2 linked regions of the Antarctobacter heliothermus genome follow. The protein of the gene in region 1 interacts with the protein of each later gene in a pairwise test. Links are inferred from orthologs where the notes say so. Each region holds a gene or a part of one and is shown in the gene's direction. Other genes may lie near its edges.

Evidence for each region.
Region 2: the proteins of ANTHELSMS3_RS14815 (region 1) and ANTHELSMS3_RS10440 interact in binary tests that used the Escherichia coli proteins (3 or more experiments, as listed by UniProt). The link is inferred for Antarctobacter heliothermus from one-to-one orthologs.

Annotation. Positions count from the first base shown.
Region 1 is NZ_CP022540.1:3,095,017-3,098,269, reverse strand. The notes cover bases 54-2,988. They hold ANTHELSMS3_RS14815 (ABC-F family ATP-binding cassette domain-containing protein), read left to right. Parts: upstream 54-558; coding sequence 559-2,418; downstream 2,419-2,988. Other genes in these bases: ANTHELSMS3_RS14810 (MarC family protein), read left to right, coding at 2,592-2,988; ndk (nucleoside-diphosphate kinase), read right to left, coding at 54-354. Outside these bases: more of ndk, read right to left, coding at 1-53; more of ANTHELSMS3_RS14810, read left to right, coding at 2,989-3,212. UniProt on the Escherichia coli protein: Genetic data indicate it may be involved in ribosome assembly or function.
Region 2 is NZ_CP022540.1:2,194,533-2,198,350, reverse strand. What follows is about bases 265-3,764. They hold ANTHELSMS3_RS10440 (2-oxoglutarate dehydrogenase E1 component), read left to right. Parts: upstream 265-591; coding sequence 592-3,564; downstream 3,565-3,764. Other genes in these bases: odhB (2-oxoglutarate dehydrogenase complex dihydrolipoyllysine-residue succinyltransferase), read left to right, coding at 3,566-3,764. Outside these bases: sucD (succinate--CoA ligase subunit alpha), read left to right, coding at 1-50; more of odhB, read left to right, coding at 3,765-3,818. UniProt on the Escherichia coli protein: E1 component of the 2-oxoglutarate dehydrogenase (OGDH) complex which catalyzes the decarboxylation of 2-oxoglutarate, the first step in the conversion of 2-oxoglutarate to succinyl-CoA and CO(2).

The DNA of each region.
Region 1 (3,253 bases):
CCCGTGGACCGAGTTTTCGCCAACCGATTCGGCAAACTCTGCGCGGATGGTGCCCGGTGCGGCGTCGGCGGGGTTGGTTGCGCCCATGACTTCGCGGTTCTTCAGGATGGCGCCTTCGCCTTCCAGAACCTGCACGACAACCGGCTCCGACGCCATGAATTCGCACAGTTCGTCATAGAACGGACGCTCCGAGTGGACGGCGTAGAACTGGCCAGCCTGCGCCTTTGTCAGGTGAATACGCTTTTGCGCGACGATGCGCAGGCCCGCTTCTTCGAACTTGGCGTTGATCTTGCCGGTCAGGTTGCGGCGGGTGGCGTCGGGCTTGATGATTGAGAAAGTGCGCTCAAGGGCCATGGGATGCTCCATCGGGTTATCCCCGGACGTTGTGTCCGGGTCATGAATGATGCGCGGGGCGGTAGCATGGGCCGCGTCGATTGGAAAGCCCGCCAATGAAACGCGGTTTTGACCGCAGTGGAAATTTCATGGAAAATTTATCTCTGACCACCGAAGCAACGCCGTGCATTGACACCCCCGCGCGCCTCTGGCACGCGCCGTCCCATGTTGAAGATCGAAAACATTTCCTTTTCCGTGGACGGCCGCCCGCTGTTCGACGGAGCCAGCGCCACAATCCCGGACGGTCACAAGGTTGGCCTCGTCGGGCCCAATGGCGCGGGCAAGACCACGCTCTTCCGACTGATCAAGGGTGAGCTGACGCTGGACGGGGGCGACATCTCGTTGCCACAACGCGCCCGCATCGGCGGCGTCAGTCAGGAAGTGTCCGCGTCAGAGACCTCGCTGATCGACACCGTGCTGGAGGCCGACACAGAACGCGCCGCCCTGATGGCAGAGGCAGAGACCGCCACCGGTGTCCGCATCGCCGAGGTTCAGACCCGTCTCGCCGACATCGACGCATGGAGCGCCGAGGCCCGCGCCGCCACGATCCTCAAGGGTCTCGGCTTTGACGACGACCAGCAGAAACAGCCCTGCTCTGCCTTTTCGGGTGGCTGGCGGATGCGAGTTGCACTGGCAGGCGTGCTCTTTGCCCAGCCCGACTTGCTGCTGCTGGACGAACCGACCAACTATCTGGATCTCGAAGGCGCACTGTGGCTGGAAAGCTACCTGATGAAATACCCGCACACGGTGATCGTCATCAGCCACGACCGCGGACTATTGAACCGGGCTGTGAACACGATCCTGCATGTCGAGGACCGCAAGCTGACCTATTACGGCACGCCCTATGACGGTTTCGTCAAGCTACGCGCCGAAAAGCGCGCACAACTCAGCGCCACCGCCAAGAAACAACAGGACCGCCGCGCCCATCTGCAAGGGTTTGTCGACCGTTTCCGCGCCAAGGCCTCCAAGGCCAAACAGGCCCAAGCCCGCCTCAAGATGATTGAGCGGATGGACATGGTCACCCCGCCCGAAGAGGCCGCCAAGCGCGTGTTCTCTTTCCCGCAGCCCGATGAACTGTCGCCGCCGATCATCAACATTGAAGGCGGTTCAACCGGTTATGGCGACACCGTGGTGCTGCGCAAACTGAACCTGCGCATTGATCAAGACGACCGCATCGCGCTGTTGGGCAAGAACGGTCAGGGCAAGTCCACCCTGTCAAAATTGCTGTCCGACCGCCTGCCACTGATGGACGGTCGCATGAGCCGCTCGTCCAAGCTGCGCATCGGTTACTTCGCCCAGCATCAGGTCGACGAACTGCATCTGGATGAAACGCCGTTGCAGCATCTCCAACGCGAACGCCCCGGCACACTGCCGCCCAAACTGCGCGCTCTGCTGGCGGGCTTTGGCCTGATGGCAGCGCAGGCGGAAACAGAGGTTGGTCGTCTGTCCGGTGGTCAAAAGGCGCGCCTGTCGCTGTTGCTGGCGACGCTAGACGCGCCGCACCTGCTGATCTTGGATGAGCCGACCAACCACCTTGATATCGAATCGCGTGAGGCGCTGGTTGAGGCGCTCACCGCCTATTCCGGGGCGGTGATCCTTGTCAGCCACGACATGCACCTGCTGTCGATGGTGGCGGATCGTCTTTGGCTGGTGGGGGGCGGCACGGTCAAACCTTATGAGGACGACCTTGACGCCTACCGCACCATGTTGCTGACGCGGGATGCCCCGGCCAAACCGGCGAAATCCTCCAAATCCGCGCCCGACAAGCCCAAGCGACCGTCGCGCGACCGGATGCAAGAGCTACGCTCTGACGTCCGCAAATGTGAGGACCGTATCGCCAAGATCGAACAGATGCGTGAGAAGCTGGCTAAAAAGCTGGCCGACCCGGCGCTGTATGAAAACGACAAGGTCGGCGAACTTGAAGTCTGGAACAAGAAATACGCAGAGGTCATGGACGCGCTGCACCGCGCCGAGGTGATGTGGGAAACGGCAGCTGAAAAACTGGACGCGGCTGAGAACGCCTGATCTCCGGGCGCTGCTCGTTCGCCCTTCAGCGACGGCGGCACCGGCGGACAAATCGCAGGTCACCAAGGGACGGGTGACCTGACAGTGGCGCGAAAGTCGCTCCTGCACTTGGCAAACGCGGGGCGTAGTGGGCGATCTGGACAGTATTGAAGATCGCCAGTACCCCTTGTTTTATGGACGCCGCTTTCCTCATCAGTGCCTTTGTCACCCTCTTTGTGGTGATTGATCCCATCGGGCTGACGCCGATCTTTATCGCGCTCACTCAGGACACCGATGCGCGCCACCGTCGCATGGTGGGCTACCGCGCCTGTGGCGTCGCCTTTGGCATCCTCACGCTGTTCGCCTTTTTCGGCGAGGCGGTGCTGGGCTTTATCGGCATTTCGATGTCCGCCTTTCGCATCGCGGGCGGTATCCTGCTGTTCATCACCGCGCTGGATATGCTGTTCGAACGCCGCACCAAACGGCGCGAGGACAAGGCCGACGAAGAAGAGTTCCCCGACCCGTCTGTCTTTCCGCTGGCCATCCCGCTCATCGCTGGACCGGGGGCCATCGCCTCAATTATCCTGCTTGTGGGTCAGACCGGCGACACAGTCGAAGTTCTGTCGATCCTCGCCGTAATGGTGGCTGTTCTGCTGGTGGCGCTGGCCTTGTTCCTGATCGCAGGGCCAATCGAACATCTACTGGGCCGCGTCGGCATCAATGTCGTGACGCGGGTTCTAGGGATGCTGCTGGCGGCGTTGTCGGTGCAATTCGTCCTCGATGGGCTGCGCAATTTCGGACTTGCCCCCGCCTGACCCTGTTTCCCCGGCGTTGAAACCCCTATCTTGAATAGTGG
Region 2 (3,818 bases), 900 kb from region 1 along the record:
CCGACAGCCCCGCGACGCTGGGTGAGGCCGTGCTGAAGGCCATCGGCTAAGGTGTAAGCCGGGCTTAAGCCCGGCCTACCCGCCGGGGCGTGTCCACGCGTGGACAGGTTTCCGGGTGTTAAAAATCAAGGGCTTACAGAGGCGTTTTTACACTCTGTTAACGTCCGCCCCATGACGCCCGCCGCCGGAACATTTGGCCGGTGGGCGAATTGGCACAAAGCGGGGAGGCAAAAGCTCCCTTTCCCGGCCCGGTCTTTTCCCGGACCGGGTAACACGCAGAAAGCCACGGGGCACGGCCCGGGGCACACACGAGGACCAGATGGCACGTCGCGCCAAACATCGGCCAAAAGCCGCAAGACGCGGAGGCACAGGGATCACCCGGTGCCGTAACCTTGTTGTGCTGGAAAACTTGCCCACCGATGTTCGGCCCCCGATCATGGCAAGGCGTGCCAGTCACGCGACTGCCCGGCCAGCCACCCCGCTCCTGCCTGAAAATGCGACCGACCGCGCCCTGTTCCTCGCCGCAGGACGTCTCCTGCCCTCTCACCCCGGTCCCAACACAGACGGTCCCAACCCTAATGAGGTGCCTTTATGACCGACCAAAGCCCCAACGACCTGTTTCACGCCTCTAGTTTCATGCAGGGGCACAACGCGGAATACCTTGAACAGATGTATGCCCGCTATGCGGCCGATCCGAACGCAGTCGATGACGCATGGGCCGCGTTTTTCAGCCAGCTTGGCGACGCCGACATGGACGTGCAGAAAGAGGCGCAGGGCCCCAGTTGGGCGCGCAAAGACTGGCCGCCGCAGCCTGACGATGATCTGACCGGCGCGCTGACTGGCGAATGGCCGATGCCCGCCGTTCCGGCAGAGGCCAAAGGCGCCGCCAAAAAGATCAAGGACAAGGCCGAGGCCAAGGGCGTCACCGTCAGTGACGAGGCGATCCAGCGCGCCGTTCTGGACAGCATCCGCGCGTTGATGATCATCCGCGCGTTCCGCATCCGGGGCCATCTGGCCGCCGATCTGGACCCGCTGGGCCTGCGTGACACCTCGAACCACCCGGAGTTGGACCCGAAGTCCTATGGCTTTACCGAGGCCGACATGGACCGGCCGATCTTTATCGACAACGTGCTGGGCCTGCAGATCGCAAGCCTGCGTGAGATCCTCTCGATCATCCGGCGCACCTATTGCGGCACCTTTGCCCTGCAGTACATGCATATTTCCGACCCTGAGCAGGCAAGCTGGCTGAAAGAGCGGATCGAGGGCTTTGGCAAAGAGGTCAAATTCACCCGCGAAGGCCGCAAGGCAATCCTGAACAAGATGGTCGAGGCCGAAGGGTTCGAGAAGTTCCTGCATGTGAAATACATGGGAACCAAGCGGTTCGGCCTTGATGGCGGCGAAAGCCTGATCCCCGCGATGGAACAGATCATCAAGCGCGGTGGCAACCTTGGCATCAAGGAAATCATCATCGGGATGCCCCACCGGGGCCGCTTGTCTGTTCTGGCGAACGTCATGAACAAACCCTACAAGGCAATCTTCAACGAATTTCAGGGCGGCAGCTTTAAGCCTGAGGATGTCGATGGGTCGGGCGACGTGAAGTACCACCTTGGTGCCTCATCGGACCGAGAGTTTGACGGCAATAACGTACACCTGTCACTGACCGCCAACCCCAGCCACCTGGAGGCGGTGAACCCGGTCGTTCTGGGCAAGGTCCGCGCCAAACAGGACCAGCTAAACGACACGAACCGCACACAGGTCATGCCGATCCTGCTGCACGGCGACGCGGCCTTTGCCGGTCAGGGTGTTGTGGCGGAATGTTTCGCCCTGTCGGGTCTGCGCGGCCACCGCACCGGCGGCACCATGCATATCGTGGTGAACAACCAGATCGGCTTTACCACCGCGCCGCACTTTTCGCGGTCCTCGCCCTATCCCACCGACAATGCGCTGGTGGTCGAGGCGCCGATTTTCCACGTCAACGGCGATGACCCGGAGGCCGTGGTGCATGCCGCCAAGGTTGCGACCGAGTTCCGCCAGAAGTTTGGCAAGGACGTGGTGCTGGATATCTTCTGCTACCGCCGGTTTGGTCACAACGAGGGCGATGAGCCCATGTTCACCAACCCGATGATGTACAACAAGATCAAGAAGCATAAGACCACGCTGACCTTGTACACCGAACGTCTGGTCAAGGACGGGTTGATCCCCGAGGGCGAGATCGAGGACATGAAGGCCTCGTTTCAGGCGCAGCTGAACGAGGAATTCGAGGCCGGCAAAGTCTATCGCCCCAACAAGGCGGACTGGCTGGATGGCCGTTGGTCCCATCTGGACAAGCAGAAAGAGGGCAAATACCAGCGCGGCAAAACCTCATTGTCCAAAGAGGCGATGAAGGACATCGGCAATGCGCTGACACGGGTGCCGGACGGCTTTCCGATCCACCGCACCGTGGGCCGCCTGATCGATACCCGCGCCAAGATGTTCGAGACCGGCGAAGGGTTTGACTGGGCCACTGCCGAGTCGCTGGCCTTTGGGTCGCTGCAGCTCGAAGGGTATCCGGTGCGTCTGTCCGGTCAGGACAGCACGCGCGGCACGTTCTCGCAGCGGCATTCGGCCTTTATCAACCAAGAGACCGAAGAGCGGTACTATCCTCTCAACAATATCCGCGAGGGGCAGGCCCGTTTTGAGGTGATCGACAGTGCGCTGTCGGAATATGCGGTGCTGGGTTTTGAATACGGCTATTCGCTGGCAGAGCCCAACGCGCTGACCCTTTGGGAGGCGCAGTTTGGTGACTTTGCCAACGGTGCGCAGATCATGTTCGACCAGTTCATCTCTTCGGGTGAATCGAAATGGTTGCGGATGTCGGGCCTTGTCTGCCTGCTGCCGCACGGGTTTGAGGGTCAGGGGCCGGAACACTCCTCAGCGCGGCTGGAGCGGTTCCTGCAGGCCTGCGGTCAGGACAACTGGATCGTGGCGAACTGTTCGACGCCCGCCAACTATTTCCACATCATGCGCCGCCAGCTGCACCGGACCTTCCGCAAGCCGCTGATCCTGATGACGCCCAAGTCGCTGCTGCGGCATAAATTGTGCGTGTCGACCGCCAAGGATTTCACCGGCGGATCGTCGTTCCACCGCGTGTTGTGGGACAGCGCGGAATCGGGCGAGAGCGACACCAAGCTGGTGGCTGACGACAAGATCAAGCGCGTGGTGATGTGTTCGGGCAAGGTCTATTACGACCTGCTGGAGGAACGCGACGCGCGCGGCATCGACGACATCTATTTGCTGCGGGTCGAACAGTTCTATCCCTTCCCGGCGATCAGCCTTGTGAAGGAACTGGAACGGTTCAAGGGCGCAGAAATGCTCTGGTGTCAGGAAGAGCCCAAGAACCAGGGCGCATGGAGCTTTATCGAACCCAATATCGAATGGGTCCTTGGCCGTATCAAGGCCGACCACCCGCGCCCGCGTTATGTGGGCCGCGCCACATCGGCCAGCCCTGCGACGGGTCTGGCCAGCCAGCACAAAGCACAGCAAGAGGCGCTCGTGAACGAAGCGCTGACGATGGAAGGAAACTGAGATCATGACCGAAGTACGCGTTCCCACGCTTGGGGAATCGGTGACCGAAGCCACCGTCGCAACCTGGTTCAAGAAGCCAGGCGATGCCGTGGCAGTGGATGAGATGCTCTGCGAACTGGAGACCGACAAGGTCACGGTCGAGGTGCCCTCGCCCATTGCCGGCACCCTGTCGGACATTGTCGCCGCAGAGGGCGAGACGGTGGGCGTGGATGCCCTGCTGGCCAATATCTCCGAAGGGGACAGCGGATCGGCTG